DNA from 4 places in the Roseixanthobacter glucoisosaccharinicivorans genome. Region 4 is predicted to be linked to each of the others. Evidence: riboswitches for the same ligand, from Rfam matches in the RefSeq annotation. Region 4 holds a riboswitch; each other region holds the start of a gene.
The links. A riboswitch is a leader RNA that binds a small molecule or an ion and turns the genes downstream of it on or off. The one in region 4 is predicted to bind cobalamin.

Region 1 (4,135 bases), 1.4 Mb from region 4:
TGCCGACGGCGCCCTGCCGGCCTTGTCGGAGCTGGAATTCGGCCTCAACATGATCACCCACGGCTACCAGCGCTGGATGGTCCGCTGCATGGCGGCGGCGGGCTTGCCGGATCTGTCGTCGCTGGATGTGCTGGTGCTGCACCACGTGGCCCATCGGGACCGGGCGAAGACCATCGCCGATCTGTGCCTGGTGCTGGATGTGGAGGATACCCACCTCGTCACCTATGCCGCGAAGAAGCTCCAGGCCCTGGGGCTGGTGTCCAGCGGCCGGCGCGGCAAGGAGAAGACCTTGAACGCCACCGAGAAAGGCCGCCTCGCCTGCCAGCGCTACCGCGAGGTGCGCGAGGCGCTGCTGACGCAAACCGTTGCCGCGACAGGCATTCCCCCCGAAAAGCTGTCGGAGATCGCGGCCTTGCTGCGCACGCTTTCCGGCCATTACGACCAGGCGGCCCGGGCGGCCGCGAGCCTTTAGCACACCTCCGCTTCAGGCCGGCAGGACAAAGCCGCCGCCACTGGCAAGCCCGCCCGCGCGCGGGAAAAGCGCGGGCTCTCCTGATGCACCGGTCCTCGGCATCGCTCCGGGTGACAGAAAATGTTTCACGTGAAACAATGGCTTAGCGCAGACGAACATCGGTTTACTGGCGCTTGACCGCACTTTTCCAGCCGATCACACCGGCTTTTCGGGCGAATATTTCGCATTGAATTTCGGCACGCCGCATCCGCCCGCTTCCAAGTGATCGGCGTGGGCCGACGGCGACCACGAGGACCCCACCGGCGCCGCACCCGAGGGGTCCGTCAAAGCGCCCCCCCGCGGCTCACCGATCCGCCTCAGCGAAAGCCCGTCAGCGCAGGGCACCGGCGGGAGCGAGGCGCGCGCCGCGATGGGCGCGCAGGCTGCGCTCGGCGAGCGGGCCGAAGGCCAGCCCGAGGGTTGCCCACAGCACCGCCTGGATGCCGAGCGTGGCGATGCGGAACTCCCACAGGAGCGAGGCCGAGAATTCGGCCGGCACCTCGTTGATGGTCGGCAGCATCGTCTGCACCAGGGCAATCACCGCCACATAGGCAAGCGCCGCCGCGACGACCCCGTTCCACACACCGTGGCGGGCGGCGAGCCGCCGGGCCAGCAGCACCGCGCCCGTGAGCGCGGCCAGCGAGGCCACGAGCATCAGGAAGAACATCTGGGTGCGGAAGCCGATGGTCGCGCCGTCGCCTACGGCGGGCGGATTGGCGGGATATTTCAGCCCCGGCACCAGGGCGATGGCCAAGAACCCGCCCAGCGCCAGCAGCCCCGCCGTCGCGCGCGGGGACAACGGGCCCACCCGCCCGAGCGCAAAGGCGAAGACCAGCGCGAAAATGCCGCCCATGGCGGCGCCATAGACCAATGTGCCGGTCAGCAGGCCGAGCCCGGCCTGGGTGGACCGGCTGACCAATTCCTCCTCGCCGCCATGGGAATGGCCTTCGGCCGCGGCGGGTACCGGGGCGGCGGCATGCATGTGCGTGCTGCCGTCGGCATGGACATGCGGCGTCGCCGCCGGGGATGCGGGCGCGGCGGCGGGCGCCGGCCCTTCCGCATGCGCTTCCTCAAAGGCGATGGCGCGGTTGACCGCGGGTTCACCGAAGACGCGCGCGAATCCAAACGAGAGCAAGCCCGCGAGGACGCCAACAAGCATCCCGCGAAGCAGGAGAGACCCAACCATGTCGCATGCCCCTTAGTGGCAGGGGAAGCCGAGCAGGTGGCGGCCGTCGTGCAGGAATTCATGCACATACATGCCGGGGATGAGGGAAGTCGCGCCCTGTTCGGCGCCGACGAAATAAAGCGCGAGCAGCATCAGCAGGCCGCCGAACACCGCCCAGGGCAGAAGTTCGCTGACCGAGATGGTCTGCGTGCCGGCCGCAACGCCGAGGGAGGAACCGGAAAGAACGGTGTCGGCCATGGTCAGTCTCCTGGGATTGCGCGTCCCGAAATCGAACATCGTCCTGCGGGCCGGGTCTGACTTGCGGCACGGCCGGAATGGCGTGGCGCTTACAGTGGCGCGACCGTGTCGGATTTTCACCGACTTCCTCACCCGCAGCGAAGCATCGACACTATTGGCGCGAAGCCGGTTGTGTCAAACGAACAATCTGGCGAAAACAGACGCGCGCCGGCGCGCCGGCCGATCTCCTCCGCCCGCTGCCGCAAGGGTGCCCCATCGCCATGGCCAACCGCCTGACGCTGATCTGCCACGGTGCCACCGCCGCCCTGCGGGCCGGCGCCTTTCCGCGCGACGAACCGCTGGAGCCGCTCGCCCTGGCGCAGACCCAGGCGTGGCGCGGCCGGCTGCGGCGGCCCGACGGCGTGCGGACTTCGCCAGCCGAGCGCGCGAGAGAGACCGCACGCGCGCTCGGCTTTGAGGCGGAGAACGACGAGGATCTTCGCGATTGGGACTGCGGGCTGTGGGCGGGCCGCACCTTCACCGAGGTGGACACAGCTTATCCTGGCGCGCTCGCCCTCTGGCGCGGCGAGCCGCAGGCAGCGCCGCACGGCGGCGAATCGCTCGCGGCGCTGATCGCCCGCATGGAGGCCTGGCTGGACCGCCAGCGCGAGGGCCATGGCCATGTCATCGCCTGCACCCATGCGGCGAACGTCCGGGCGATCGCGGTCGGCCTTCTCCAGGCGCCGCCTGGCGCCTTCTGGCAGATCGACGTGGCGCCGCTCACCCGCAGCGACCTGCGCACCGACGGCCGGCGCTGGACCCTTCGCACCCTGGGCCAGCCCCTGGACCCTCCGCCCGACGCCTGAGGCGGACCGGACGGGCGGGTGGAACGAGGGGCGGGAGCCACGCCCGGCGGCTCCCGCCTGACCTCAATGGACGGCGATCATCACGTCCGACGCCTTGATGATGGCGGCGGCGTCCTGGCCGACTTCGAGCTTCAGCTCGTCCACCGCCTCATTGGTGATGGAGGCGGTGACCGTGGCGCCGCCGCCAAGGTCCAGGCGCACGTGGGACGTGGTCGCGCCCTTGGTGATTTCCAGGATCTTGCCCTTCAACACATTCCGCGCACTGATCTTCATGATCACCCTCCACTGCTGGCGCGGAGCCCGGTGGGCTCCCGTCCGCCACGCCGCACATCGACATATTTTAGAAAATATATCGCTAGCGAAAATCGTCGCGGCGCTATATTTCAAAATATATCGCGCTGCACCAAGCACCGTACCGGAGAGGGACAATGAACCTGGCTCGCCGCACCTGGCTGAAAATCGCATGCCTCGCCCTGAGCGGCGCCTGGCTTGGCACCATGCCCCTGGCCGGCGCGGCCCATGCCCAGTCCGAGCCGGTCACCATCTTCGCCGCCGCCAGCCTGAAGAACGCCCTCGATGCGGTGGCGGCCGACTGGCACAAGGAAACCGGCAAGACCACGCGCATCTCCTATGCCGCCTCCTCCGGGCTCGCCAAGCAGATCGAGGCCGGGGCGCCCGCCGATATTTTCATCTCCGCCGATCTCGACTGGATGGACTATGCCGCCAGCCACAAGCTGCTCCAGGAGGGAAGCCGGTTCAATTTCCTCGGCAACCGCCTGGTGCTGATCGCCCCCAAGGACAATGCCAAGCCGGTCGACATCAAGAAGGGCTTCGACCTTGCCGGCCTGCTGAAGGGCGGGCGCCTCGCCATGGGGTCGGTGGACAGCGTGCCGGCCGGCAAATACGGCAAGGCGGCGCTGACCTATCTCGACATCTGGCCCTCGGTGGAGGCCAAGGTCGCCGGCGCGGAGAGCGTGCGGGCCGCCATGCTGCTGGTCTCGCGGGGCGAAGCGCCCTACGGCATCGTCTACCAGACCGACGCCGCCGCCGACCCGAACGTCGCCATCGTCGGCACCTTCCCGGAAGACAGCCACCCGCGCATCATCTATCCGGTGGCGCTGGTCGCGGGTTCCAAGAACGCCGACGCCGCCGCCTTCCTCGCCTTCATGCGCGCGGCGAAGGAACAGCCGGCATTTGAGAAGCAGGGCTTCACCATCCTAAAGTGAGGCGAGTGGCGCGCCGCGCGCGCGCCGCCCCTTCTCCGACGTCCGGAAGGCCCGCGTGGATTTCCTGCATCTCAGCGCCGACGAATGGACGGCGGTCGTTCTCACCTTGCGCATCGCCACCGTGGCGATG
Region 2 (4,135 bases), 2.0 Mb from region 4:
GGGCGCCAGCAGATCGTCCGCATCGATGCCGAGATGTCCGCCCCGCCATCCCCCGCTATCGAGGACGCGTTGATCGCGGCCGCCAGCCGCGCCATGGCGGGCTGCTCGGTGGTGGTGCTTTCCGATTATGCCAAGGGCGTGCTCGGCGACCGTGTCGTCGCCGCCGTGCTGGCCGAGGCCCGGACGCTCGGGGTGCCGGTGATCGTCGATCCCAAGCGCCGCACCTTCGAGGTCTATCGCGGCGCGACTTTGGTGACGCCCAACCGGCGCGAGCTGAGCGAGGCCACCGGCCTGCCGGACGAGACCGACGCCGACGCCGAGCGCGCGGCGCAGGCGGCGAGCGCCCAGTTCGGCGGCGATGTGCTGGTGACGCGGGCGGAAAAGGGCATGACGCTCTGGCGCCGCAACGGCACCGTGCTCCATGTGCCGGCCGAGGCGCGCGAGGTGTTCGATGTGTCCGGCGCCGGCGATACGGCGCTGGCCGCGCTCGCTTTGTCGCTCGCCTGCGGGCTCAGCCTGGAAGCGAGCGTTCCGGTCGCTAATGCCGCTGCCGCGATTGCGGTCGCCAAGCTCGGCACGGCGGTGGTAACGCGCGCCGAACTCACCGCCGCGCTGCAGCGCTCGGTACCGCAGCTGGAGCCGGCGGGCGCGCTCGTCTCGCGCGACAAGGCGCGCGATATCATGGACCGCTGGCGGGCGAGCGGTGCGCGCATCGTCTTCACCAACGGCTGTTTCGATCTGCTGCATCCCGGCCATGTGGGCATGCTGGAAGCGGCGGCAGCCCAGGGCGACCGCCTCGTCGTGGGGCTCAACACCGACGCCTCGGTGCGCCGTCTGAAGGGCCCGACGCGCCCGCTCCAGGACGAGACCGCCCGCGCGCGGGTGATCGGCGCCATGCGCTGCGTGGATCTGGTGGTGCTGTTCGAGGAGGACACGCCGCTGGAAATCATTACGGCCCTGCTGCCGGACGTGCTGGTGAAGGGGGCGGATTATAAGCCCGAGGATGTGGTTGGCGCCGATATCGTCATCGCCAATGGCGGAAAGCTTGTGCTCGCCGAACTGACGCCGGGCCAGTCCACCTCGACGCTGGTTGCGAAAGCCAGAAGCTGAGATCGCGGGGCGGGCGGTTGCGGCGCGGGGCGGCGGCCTTATAGTCGGCGCGTCGTCGGTTCCTTCGGGATCAAAAGGGAACGCGGTGCGGGAGGCTTTTTCCCTATGCCGCGGCTGCCCCCGCAACTGTCGGCGGAGAGCAAACCCACGAACCACTGAGGCCAGCCTCGGGAAGGGTGGGGGCGCGTCGATCCGCAAGCCAGGAGACCTGCCGAGGACGCAGAGCCCGTTTCGCGGGCGCCACAGGCCGGCTCTCGGCGGGAGGGCCAGGGAGAGTCTCATGTTGGGTCCGCGCCTAGCGGCCGCCTCCGGCCACAGCTCCTGCCGCCCGCACTTCCAGGTGCCGGCTTGAGCGCCATCGCGGCCGAGGCGGGCGGCCGGATCGTGCTGGTGCTCGGCGGCGCGCGCTCCGGCAAGAGCCGCCATGCCGAGCAGCGGGTGGAAGCTGCCGTCCCGCCCTTTGCCTATGTGGCGACGGCCCAGGCCTTCGACGCCGAGATGACCGAGCGCATCCGCCTGCACCAGGCGCGGCGCGATGCGCGCTGGGTCTCCCACGACGCGCCGTTCGATGCTGCCGATCTCGTCCGGGCCCTGCCGTCCGACATGCCGCTGCTGCTGGATTGCCTCACCTTGTGGCTCACCAACCACATGCTGGCGGAGCACGATCTCGCGGCGGAAGAGGATCGCCTTGTGGACGCCATCACCGCCCGCACGGGACTCAGCGTGCTGGTGGCGAATGAGGTGGGGCTCGGCATCGTGCCGGACAACGCCCTCGCCCGCCGGTTTCGAGACGCCGCCGGCCGGCTCAACCAGCGCATGGCGGCCATGGCCCATGAAGTGATCTTCATGGTGGCCGGCTTGCCCATGATTGTGAAGGACACGCCCCGATGAGCGATGAAACCGAAAATGCCGCCGGCGACGACGCCCAGGCCGCTCGCCATCGCGAGAAGATGGCCAAGCGCAAGGCGGTGCAGGATGCCGAGGTGGCGGAGAAGACCCTGGAGAAGGGGCTGCTGATCGTCCACACCGGCCCCGGCAAGGGCAAGAGCACGGCCGCCTTCGGGCTGGCGCTGCGCATGCTCGGCTATGGCCGCAAGGTGGGGGTGGTGCAATTCATCAAGGGCGCCTGGCACACCGGCGAGAAGGACGCCTTCGCCGCGTTCGGCGATCGCGTGCGCTGGCACACCATGGGCGAGGGCTTCACCTGGGAGACGCAGGATCTCGCCCGCGACACCGCCGCCGCCGCCCGCGCCTTCGACAAGGCCCGCGAGCTGCTGGCCGACGAGACCCTCTCCCTGATCGTGCTGGACGAGCTGAACATCGCCCTGCGCTACGGCTATCTCGACCTCGCCGACGTGGTCGCGACGCTGAAGGCGCGCCGGGGCGACCTGCATGTGGTCGTCACCGGCCGAAACGCGAAGTCGGAGCTTCTGGAGGCGGCGGACCTCGTGACCGAGATGGGATTGGTGAAGCATCATTTCTCCGCCGGCGTGAAGGCGCAGGCCGGTATCGAATTCTGATGGCCGCCCGCGCGCTGATGTTCCAGGGCACCGGCTCCGACGTGGGCAAGAGCCTGCTGGTGGCCGGTCTTGCCCGCGCCTTTGCCAATCGAGGCCTGCGGGTGCGGCCCTTCAAGCCGCAGAACATGTCGAACAATGCCGCCGTCACCGCCGACGGCGGCGAGATCGGCCGCGCGCAGGCGCTTCAGGCTCGGGCCGCGCGGGTGCCCTTGAGCGTGCATATGAACCCGGTGCTGCTGAAGCCGCAGAGCGAGGTGGGTGCGCAGGTGGTGGTGCAGGGCCGGGTGCTCACCACCGCCAAGGCCAGCGCCTACCAGGGCCTGAAGCAGAGCCTCATGCCCGCCGTGCTGGAGAGTTTCGCGCGGCTGAAGGGCGAGGCCGACCTCGTGCTGGTGGAAGGGGCGGGCAGCGCCTCGGAAGTCAATCTGCGGCGCAACGACATCGCCAACATGGGCTTCGCCCGCGCCGCCGACGTGCCGGTGGTGCTGATCGGCGATATCGACCGGGGCGGCGTCATCGCCAGCCTCGTCGGCACCAAAACGGTGCTGGATATCGAGGATGCCGCGCTGATCGCCGGCTTCGTGGTGAATAAGTTCCGGGGCGATCCCGCCTTGTTCGCCGACGGCATGGCGCTGGTGGCGGGGCATACCGGCTGGGCCGCGCTCGGCCTCATCCCACATTTTCCCGCCGCCGCGCGCCTGCCGGCGGAAGATGCGCTGGCGCTCCAGGGACCGCCGCCGGCAAAGCCCCACGCCAAGGTGCGGATCGCGGTGCCGATCCTGCCCCATGTCTCCAATTTCGACGATCTCGACCCGCTGGATGCGGAGCCGGCGGTGGAGGTGGTGCGCCTGCGGCCTGCCGAGAGCGTGCCGGTGGACACCGACCTCGTGCTGCTGATCGGCTCCAAGGCCACGATTTCCGACCTCGCCGCGCTGAAATCCGACGGGCTGCATCACGACATCATCGCCCATGCCCGGCGCGGCGGGCGGGTGCTGGGGCTATGCGGCGGCTATCAGATGCTGGGACGGTGGGTGGACGATCCTGACGGCGTCGAAGGCCCGCCGGGCCGGGCGGAGGGGCTCGGCCTGCTGGATGTGGAAACCATTCTCTCTGGCGATAAGCGTCTGGTTGCCGTTGCGGGCCACTCCTGCCTCCAGGCGCCCTTCGCAGGCTATGAGATGCATATGGGCGAGACCAAAGGCGCGGACACGGCCCGACCCTTCTCGCGCCTCGCCACCGGCGATGCGGATGGCGCCACATCGCCCGACGGGCGCATCATGGGCAGCTATGTGCATGGGCTGTTCGCCGACGATGCCCAGCGCGCCGCCTGGCTCGCTGCCCTTGGCGCCGGCGCGCCGCAAGTCTCATACGAAGCGCAGGTGGACGAAACCCTGGATGCGCTTGCCGCGCATCTGGAAGCCCATCTCGATCTCGACCGTCTGCTCAGCCTCGCGCGATGACCACCAGCACCGCGCAGAACAGGGCGAGGCCCATGAGGAGGCGGT
Region 3 (4,135 bases), 820 kb from region 4:
GCTGATCTTGATGCAGAACATGTCCCAGGGCGCCATGGGCGGCGGCATCTCCTCGGCCATCGCCCGCGCCCTCGGAGGACAGCGGCGGGCCGAGGCGGACAGCCTCGTGCTGCATGCGCTACTCATCAATGCCGGCTTCGGCCTCACCTTCTCCGCTTTGGTCCTGCTCTTCGGCCGGCCCCTGTTCGCCGTGCTCGGTGGCAGCGGCGCGTCTCTCGACGCCGCGCTCACCTATTCGCACATCCTGTTCGCGGGCATGGTGCTGCTCTGGATATTCAATGCGCTGGCCAGCATCATCCGCGGCACGGGCAACATGCTGGTACCCGGCATCGTCATCTGCGGCGGCGCGGTTCTGCTGGCGCCGCTCTCCTATGCGCTGATCCTAGGGCTTGGCCCGATTCCCTCCTTTGGCATCGCCGGCGGGGCGATCGCCATGCTGCTTTATTACGCCATCGGCGCCGCGATCCTGGGCTGGTACGTGGCCAGCGGGCGCAATGTGGCGCGCTTCGCCTGGACCCGGCTGCACCTGCCCTATGCCTGGAATATCCTAAAGGTCGGCGCGGTGGCCGCCGTGAACACGATCCAGCTGAACGTAACCATCGCCGTCACCATGGGGCTCGTGGCCGCCCATGCGGGACCCGGTGCGGTGGCCGGCTTCGGCACCGGAACCCGGCTCGAATATCTGCTGCCGCCGCTCGCATTCGGGCTCGGCGGGCCGCTGGTGGCGCTGGTGGGCACCAATATCGGCGCCGGGCAGAACCGGCGCGCGCTGCGGATCGCGCTGATCGGCGGCGCCTTTGCCTTTGCGCTGACGGAAACGGTGGGCCTTGCTGCCGCGCTCTGGCCGGCCGCATGGCTCGGCCTGTTCGACGCGACGCCGGAAATGCTGGAGGTCGGAACGGTGTATCTGCGCATCGTCGGACCCTTCTTCGGCTTCTTCGGGCTCGGCATGACGCTGTATTTCGCCTCGCAAGGCGCGGGGCGCCTCGGCTGGCCGCTTCTGGCCAGCCTGCTGCGGATGATCATCGCGACGGGCGGTGGCGCGCTGGTGCTCTCGGCCACCGGTTCGCTGTACTGGCTGTTCGCGGTCTATGCCTGTGGCCTGTTCGCTTATGGGGCCGTCGTGGGCGTGTCGGTCGCCTCGGGATCCTGGTTTCGCTAGAACATTTCGATCACCCCACCGACTCGGATCGGTTTATCGGAGCAAGCGATGCGTATTCTCGTGGTCGGTGCCGGTTCCACCGGCGGCTATTTCGGCGGTCGCCTGGCTCAGGCGGGCCGCGACGTGACATTCCTCGTCCGTCCCAACCGCGCAGCCCGCCTGCGGGCACGCGGGCTTGAGATCGTCAGCCCCCTCGGCGACGTGACGCTTCACCCGGGCATCGTGACCGCCGACCAGATCACCGGGCCGTACGACCTCGTCCTGGTCTCGGTGAAGGCGTTCGCCCTGGAAGCCGCGCTCGTCGACGTGGCGCCCGCCATCGGCCCCAAAACCATGATCCTGCCCGTGCTCAACGGCATGAAGCACATGGATCTGCTGGCCGACCGCTTCGGCGCCGATCGGCTCCTCGGCGGGGTCTGCAAGATCATGGGCCGCATCGACGATGAGGGACGCATCGTGCAGATGAGCCCGCTGCAGGAACTGACCTATGGCGAAACCGGCGGCACGCGCTCGGCGCGCATCGAAGCCCTTGACGCCGTGATGCAGGGCGCGGGCTTCGACGCGCAGCTCTCGGATCACATCCTGCTCGACATGTGGGAGAAGTGGGTGTTCCTCGCGAGCCTTGGCGCCACCACCTGCCTGCTGCGCGGCAGCATCGGGGACGTGGCCGCGGCGGGCGGCAAGGCCGTAGCCCTCGCCATCGTCGCCGAATGCGCCGCCATCGCTGAGGCTTCTGGATACGGCCCGCGACCGGCTTTGCTCTCCTGGACCCAGGCGCAACTCACGAGCGACGGCTCGCCCATGACCTCGTCGCTGTATCGCGATCTGAGCCAGGGCAATGCGGTGGAAGCCGACCAGATCATCGGCGATCTCGCCGCGCGCGCCCGAGCCCTCGGGATACCGACGCCGTTGCTGGAAGCCGTGGGCGTCGCGCTGAAGCTGTATGAGAACCGACGCGCGCAAGGCTGAGCGGCCGGTCCAGCGATCGAGCGGCCCGCACTGAGATCGTGCCGCTTGACGGTGCGCGCGCCCTGCGGCTAGCGTCAAGGCGACGGTTCCCCCAGGGGATCAAAAGGGAACGCGGTGAGTCGGCGCCTGGAAACAGGGGTTGGCGAAGCCGCGGCTGCCCCCGCAACTGTAAGCGGCGAGTCCTTCGTCATCAGCCACTGGGCCTTCGGGCCTGGGAAGGCGGCGAAATGGACGCTGACCCGCGAGCCAGGAGACCTGCCGTCAGCCGTGGTCACGCGCGTGCACATTGGGCGGGGTGTCCTGATGGTGGTTGATCCAGGCGGCTCCCGGGCCGTGGGGAGGCCTCGTTCGCGGTGACGGACCACTCGTCCCGCTGAGGCCCAAATGCCGTCCGCCTTGATTTTCCCCGTTCGCCGCGCCGCGCGCCGTCCCATGCTCGTCGCGCTGATTCTCTCCTTCGCCTCCGGCGTCGCCAATGCCCAGTCGGCGCCCCCCGCCGATGGCGCGTCGCAATCCATCGACCTGCCCGAGGTGGTGGTGAGCGCCACCGGCATGCCGACGCCAGTGGACCAGGTCGCCTCCTCCGTCAGCGTCGTCACCGCCGAGGAGATCGACCGCCAGCAATTGCGCACGGTTCCCCAAGTGCTTCAGTCGCTTCCGGGGCTCAATGTGGTGCAGACCGGCGGGCCGGGCGGGCAGACCTCGGTGTTCATCCGCGGGACCAATTCCAACCATGTGAAGGTGCTGGTGGACGGCATCGACGCCGGCAATCCGTCCAGTCCCACCGGCGCCTTCGACTTCGGCCAATTGCTCGCCACCGACCTTGCCCGCATCGAGGTGCTGCGCGGTCCCCAGAGCGGCCTCTACGGCTCGGATGCGATCGGCGGCGTGATCTCGATCACCACCAAGAAGGGCGAGGGGCCGGCCAAGGTGTTCGGCTACGTGGAAGGCGGCGCGCTCGGCACCTTCAACCAGGCGGCCGCGCTGAGCGGCTCAACGGACAAAGTGGGCTATTCCTTCAACGTCACCCATTTCTCTTCGACCGAGATCCCAGTGACGCCGCCCTCCATTGTCCCGCCGGGCTATCCGATCAATCCCAACGCCTATGACAACTGGACCTATTCGACCCGGCTCGATTTCCAGATGAGCGATGCGTTCGCGGTCAATTTCGTCGCCCGCTATATCGACAGCCGGCTTGCCTACACGCCGGATGTCTACCCGCCCCCGCTGTATGAAGGGCTGCCGGCGGCTGAGCGCTCCACCAGCCTCGCCAGCATGTTCTTCACCAAGGGCGAAGGCGTGTGGACGGCGCTGGACGGCGCGCTCAACACCACGTTCGGAGTGAGCGCCACGACCTCGTCCAACCCCACCACCGGGCCCAACAGCGACGTGAACGGCCAGTATGAGGGCGACCGGCAGACCTATTATCTGCGCTCGAACCTCGCCTTTGCGCCGGGGCAGAACCTGCTGGTTGGCGTGGAGCGGCGCAACGAGGCGATGACCTCCTCCACCCAATATACCGATCTTTCCGCCAGCACCGGCGACACCGGCGCCTATGCGGAACTCCAGGGCAAGCTGGGGGATCGCTTCTTCGGCGCCGCGAATATCCGCTTCGACAGCGACGACACGTTCGGCGATCATTCCACCTTCCGCCTCGCGCCGGGCTTCCTCATCCCCGAGACGGGAACCACGCTGAAAGGCAGCTACGGCACCGGCTTCAAAGCGCCCTCGCTGTACCAGCTCTATGCCCCCTATTACGGCAATGCGGAGCTGAAGCCGGAGGAAAGCACGGGCTATGATATCGGCTTCGAGCAAGAGGCGTTCGGCGGCCGGGTGACGTTCGGCGCCACCTATTTCCACAACGACATCACCAATCTCATCAGCTACGACCCGGTGACCTACCAGAACATCAACATCTCCAGCGCGACGACACAGGGCGCGGAAACCTTCGTGGCCTTCGCTGTGACCGACCGGCTGAAGCTGAGGATGGACTACACCTATACC
Region 4 (4,135 bases):
CCGGTTTCGCCGCGATGCCGTGATGGCGGCGGCGGAATTCGCGGCGGGGATGGATCGGCTCTGGGCGGCACACGAGGCGGAGGGGCGGCCGATGGCCGTGACGCTCGGGCGCTTCCACACCGACCCGGCCAAGCACGGCCTGACCACGGTGCCCGGCGCCTTCCATTTCAGCCTCGACGTGCGCGCCTATGACGACGCACAGCTGGCGGAGCTGGAACAGGGCATGGGCGACATCATCGCCGACATCGAACGCCGGCGCGGCGTGACCTTCCACATGGGGCCGCGGGCGAGCGCCGTGGTAGGTAAGATGGACGCCGCGATCCGAGCCCGGCTGGTGGAGGGCGCGCAGGCGCTGGGCATCCCGGCGATGAGCCTCGGCAGCCCGGCGTCGCACGATGCCGCCGCCTTCGCCGCCGCCGGCGTTCCCACCGCCATGATGTTCGTGCGCAACCAGAACGGCAGCCACAATCCGCACGAAGCCATGGAGATGGCGGATTTCATGCGCGCCGCCAGCCTTCTCGCCTGGTGGCTCGCCGAGAACGCCCGCGCCTGACCGCCCGTGGGGAAGGAGAGCCCGAAATCGGGCTCTCCGCGCGCGCTCAGTCCTTCATACCGGTGATGGACGCGCTCATGGCCCGCGGGTCGCGGGTCGGCCAGCGGCCGCAATCCACCTTGGTGAGGAAGTCGCCGACGAGACGATTGTATTCGTCGGGATCCTCCAGATTGATGGTGTGCCCGCAATTGGGCATCACCGCCAAGGCGGCCGAGGGAATGTGCTGCTTCATCAGCAGGCCGGGGGCAAGGCAGGGCCAATCCTCGTCGCCGGTGATCACCAGGGTGGGCACGGTCAGCCGCTTCATCTCCTCCACCAGGGTGTAGAGCGAGGGACGCTCGCGCTGCACGCCGAGCTGCGTGTTGGCGGAGCCCAGGGCCGAATGCTCGGCCAGCATCTGCTTGAATTCGGCAAAGCCGCGCGGGTCCTTGTTCTCGAACTGCACGCGGGTCGGGCCGTAGGCATATTTCTCGGCGAAGGCGGGCATGCCGGCGGAGGTGATGAAGCCGGCGATGGTGTCGGCCTCGGCCTGGAAACGGGCGCGCTGCTCCACCTCCGCTCCATAGCCGCACCCGCCGACGCAGAGCGACAGCGCCAGCTGCGGATGGCGGAAGCCGAAATGCAGGGTGGCGAAGCCGCCCATGGAGAGGCCCACCACATGGGCCTTGGTTTCCCCCGTCGCCGCGAGCACCGCAGCGATGTCGTCGGCGGCGCGGGCCTGGGAATAGGAGCTGGGATTTTCCGGCACGTCGGAGGGCGGAAAGCCGCGCGCAGCGAAGGCGACGCAGCGATAACGCTGGCCGAAATGGCGCATCTGCGGTTCCCAGCTGCGGAGATCGCCGGCGAACTCATGGACGAAGATCACCAGCCGGCCGGTGCCGGTTTCCTCATAATGCAGGCGCACTCCGTCGTCCGTCGTCGCGTAGGCCATGGTCATTCCCCGATTGGATTTGCGCACATCCTCTGCGGCACGCGCCCCGGCGCTGCGATGCGTGGGGGCGTGCGTCCGCTTGTCGTCCTGGCGGTTGGCGTGCCCAACGCGGGCCGGCCGGGCAGCCGAACGGCTTCAATCTGTATACTGTTTACAATTATCGACGCAAGGAAGGATGCTCCCGGCGCGGCCCCCGCGCCCCCGCTCGTGGGAGGCGGCCGCCTTTGCCGCAGCCTCTCAACGACCCGGCGCCGATCGGGAGGATCGGCGCAACAAACGTCCGCGATAGAGGATCCCGGCCGCTTGTCGCAGAGCCCTTGTCAGCGGGCGGTTGTCATCGGGCGGTTGTCCGTGGGCGGTTGTTGCCCACGGACCTGCGCGTCACGCGTCTCAGACGGCCTCGTAGAGGCGGCGCTCCAGCAGCATGGAGCCGCGCAGGCGGCTCAGCGCCTTGGCGGCGCCGAGCACGGCGAGGTCGGCCAAAGGCTCGATGATGATGACCAGCATATAGGCGCCGCCGAAGGTGGAAATCGCCGCCACATTGTCCGCCGTGAAGCCCTGGCCATACAGCGCCCAGAAGGCCACCCAGGCGACGATGCCCGCCTGATAGGTGGTGGAGAGCGCGAGGGCCTGGCCGTAGCGCAAGTCCACATAAGGCGTATTGGGGGCGATGATTTTCTGGGCCACGGCTTGCAAGGCGAACAGCGGCACCAGGAGGGTCGTCACGTTCATGCCGAATTGCGGCAGGTCGAACGGCGCAAAGAACAGGCCCTGAACCAGCAGGCCGAGGGACAGGCCGATGGCCGCCGGCGCCATGCCGAAGATCAGGAACAGGGTCGAGCCGAGGATCAGGTGAACTTCCGACACCCCGACGGGATAATGCGGGAGCACCTCGAAGAAAGAAAACACCAGGGCGCTCGCCGCCGCGCTGCGCGACACCAGGGAGAGGATGCCGCGCTCGCGGACGGCCTCATAGGCCAGCTTCACGGCATAGCCGCCGGCGCCCGCGGCAGTGACGTAGCTGAGCCAGATTTTCCCGCTATCCACGAGACCAGGTTCGATATGCATGACTGCTCCTCCGCCGTCTCACCCGACGGCCTGCGTTAGTTCCGGGCGCATGGCCGGTCTCCTGACTCGCGGGTCGCCGCATGCCTTCCGTCTTCCCGAAGCGCACCTTGGGGGATTGCTTCAGTGACATCGTGGAAGGCCGCTCGCCGCTCACAGTCGCGGGGGCGGTCGGGGCTCAGGGCGTCATCGGCCCCTCCCCCGTTCCCATTTCACTTCCGGCATGTGCGTCATGCCGGAAGAACCATGCGCGTTCAGGAGCGGCCAACCTCCGCTTTCTGTCAAGACGTCCGCGCGTCCGCGCGCACCGATATGCGGATTCTTTGTCGCGTGGAGACAGGCGCGCGGAGACCCGGCCGGCATGCGCGGCCCATGCCGCGCCCGGAATAAGCACGCGCGCCCCGCCACAAGCCTCCCGCCTCAGACCTCCCCCCTTGCGCAAACGATTACTTGGTGAGGATCAGCTTGTTCTTGGAGGTCAGCGTCAGGGTATAGACCTGGTCGCCATGAACGATCCGCACCGTGCGCGCCGCGCGAAAGAGATCGGTGCTGTCCAGGCATCCGTCCGCCATCGCGATGGTGCGCACCGCCGTTTCGGGAGACGGCACGGGTCTCAGCTTGATGATGCCCATGGAAGGCGGCTCCTCTGCCGGAGTTCGGGCGAAGGACGGGCGAAACGCGCCGCGCCGCCCCCGGCGCGGGTCAGGCGAGCGGATCGCCGGCGGCCGGCGCGAACGGCCGGACGGCTCATTTGCGCGCGGCTTACTTGCGCGCGACTCACTTGCCGGATGGCATCGTCATATGGTCGTGTTCGCCCCCATCGCTGCTCCCCTGGGCGGCGATGGACTCCACCTTGAACTGAACCGACACCGTGCCCGCCTTCTCAAACGTCAGCGTGCCATTGACCATGGCGCCCTGCTTCAGGGGCTGCTTCAGCCCCATGAGCATGAGGTGATAGGAGCCCGGCTTCAGCGCCACGGAGCCCTGCGCGGGAACGGCGACGCCGCCCGCCACCGGCCGCATGGTCATCACCCCGTCCTTCATGGACATCTCGTGGATTTCCACCTTCTGCGCGCCCTCGGCGGTGGCGGAGACGAGGCGGTCCGGCGTCGAACCCTCGTTCTTCAGGACCAGATAGCCGGCACCGACGCTGGCGCCCTCGGGCGTGGCGCGGGTCCAGGGATGGTCAATCTCGATGGAGCCGACCTTGAACTCGTGCGCCATCAGCGCCTGCGCGGAGAGGGTCAGCAGGAACATGGCGAAGGCCAGCGCGGCGAGCGCCTCTTCAAGATACATGCGGCGGCAGAGGCGCGCGAACGCGCCGGGAAAACGGAAAGAATTCAACATGGCTTGGCTCCACGATACGGCCTCCTCCAGGGGAGGACCGGATGTCACGATCGGCGGACTTTCCCTGCGCAAACGCAGGCGTCAGGCGATCGCGGGTGGAGCCCTGGCGCGGCTCGGGGAACGGCGCTGGCCCGGCGCGGCGGAAAAATCCGCGCCGCGCCTGAGCATCGCGGCCGCGTGGCGCACCGGCGCGACGAATCCCTCCGCCGCCGGCGGCGGTGCGGCGGCCGGCCCGAACA

Region 1: linked by a shared signal. The riboswitch ahead of V5F78_RS16840 (CbtB domain-containing protein) and the one ahead of V5F78_RS23145 (energy-coupling factor ABC transporter permease) in region 4 are both predicted to bind cobalamin.
Region 2: linked by a shared signal. The riboswitch ahead of cobU (bifunctional adenosylcobinamide kinase/adenosylcobinamide-phosphate guanylyltransferase) and the one ahead of V5F78_RS23145 (energy-coupling factor ABC transporter permease) in region 4 are both predicted to bind cobalamin.
Region 3: linked by a shared signal. The riboswitch ahead of V5F78_RS19425 (TonB-dependent receptor plug domain-containing protein) and the one ahead of V5F78_RS23145 (energy-coupling factor ABC transporter permease) in region 4 are both predicted to bind cobalamin.

The regions. Positions count from the first base shown of each region.
Region 1 covers NZ_CM195538.1:3,638,899-3,643,033, forward strand. Annotated here, with positions in the region: gene V5F78_RS16830 (winged helix DNA-binding protein) at 1-472, shown strand, start outside; gene V5F78_RS16835 (CbtA family protein) at 843-1,697, opposite strand; gene V5F78_RS16840 (CbtB domain-containing protein) at 1,710-1,934, opposite strand; cobalamin riboswitch at 1,966-2,085, opposite strand; gene V5F78_RS16845 (histidine phosphatase family protein) at 2,195-2,779, shown strand; gene V5F78_RS16850 (TOBE domain-containing protein) at 2,843-3,052, opposite strand; gene modA (molybdate ABC transporter substrate-binding protein) at 3,208-4,005, shown strand; gene modB (molybdate ABC transporter permease subunit) at 4,061-4,135, shown strand, end outside.
Region 2 covers NZ_CM195538.1:1,953,663-1,957,797, reverse strand. Annotated here, with positions in the region: gene rfaE1 (D-glycero-beta-D-manno-heptose-7-phosphate kinase) at 1-1,110, shown strand, start outside; cobalamin riboswitch at 1,150-1,340, shown strand; gene cobU (bifunctional adenosylcobinamide kinase/adenosylcobinamide-phosphate guanylyltransferase) at 1,459-2,001, shown strand; gene cobO (cob(I)yrinic acid a,c-diamide adenosyltransferase) at 1,998-2,630, shown strand; gene V5F78_RS08770 (cobyric acid synthase) at 2,630-4,090, shown strand; gene cbiB (adenosylcobinamide-phosphate synthase CbiB) at 4,074-4,135, opposite strand, start outside.
Region 3 covers NZ_CM195538.1:4,189,506-4,193,640, forward strand. Annotated here, with positions in the region: gene V5F78_RS19415 (MATE family efflux transporter) at 1-1,162, shown strand, start outside; gene panE (2-dehydropantoate 2-reductase) at 1,211-2,131, shown strand; cobalamin riboswitch at 2,199-2,408, shown strand; gene V5F78_RS19425 (TonB-dependent receptor plug domain-containing protein) at 2,516-4,135, shown strand, end outside.
Region 4 covers NZ_CM195538.1:5,009,628-5,013,762, reverse strand. Annotated here, with positions in the region: gene V5F78_RS23155 (hydantoinase/carbamoylase family amidase) at 1-553, shown strand, start outside; gene V5F78_RS23150 (alpha/beta fold hydrolase) at 600-1,484, opposite strand; gene V5F78_RS23145 (energy-coupling factor ABC transporter permease) at 1,875-2,552, opposite strand; cobalamin riboswitch at 2,587-2,813, opposite strand; gene V5F78_RS23140 (hemin uptake protein HemP) at 2,996-3,181, opposite strand; gene V5F78_RS23135 (copper chaperone PCu(A)C) at 3,327-3,896, opposite strand; gene V5F78_RS23130 (DUF2946 family protein) at 3,978-4,135, opposite strand, start outside.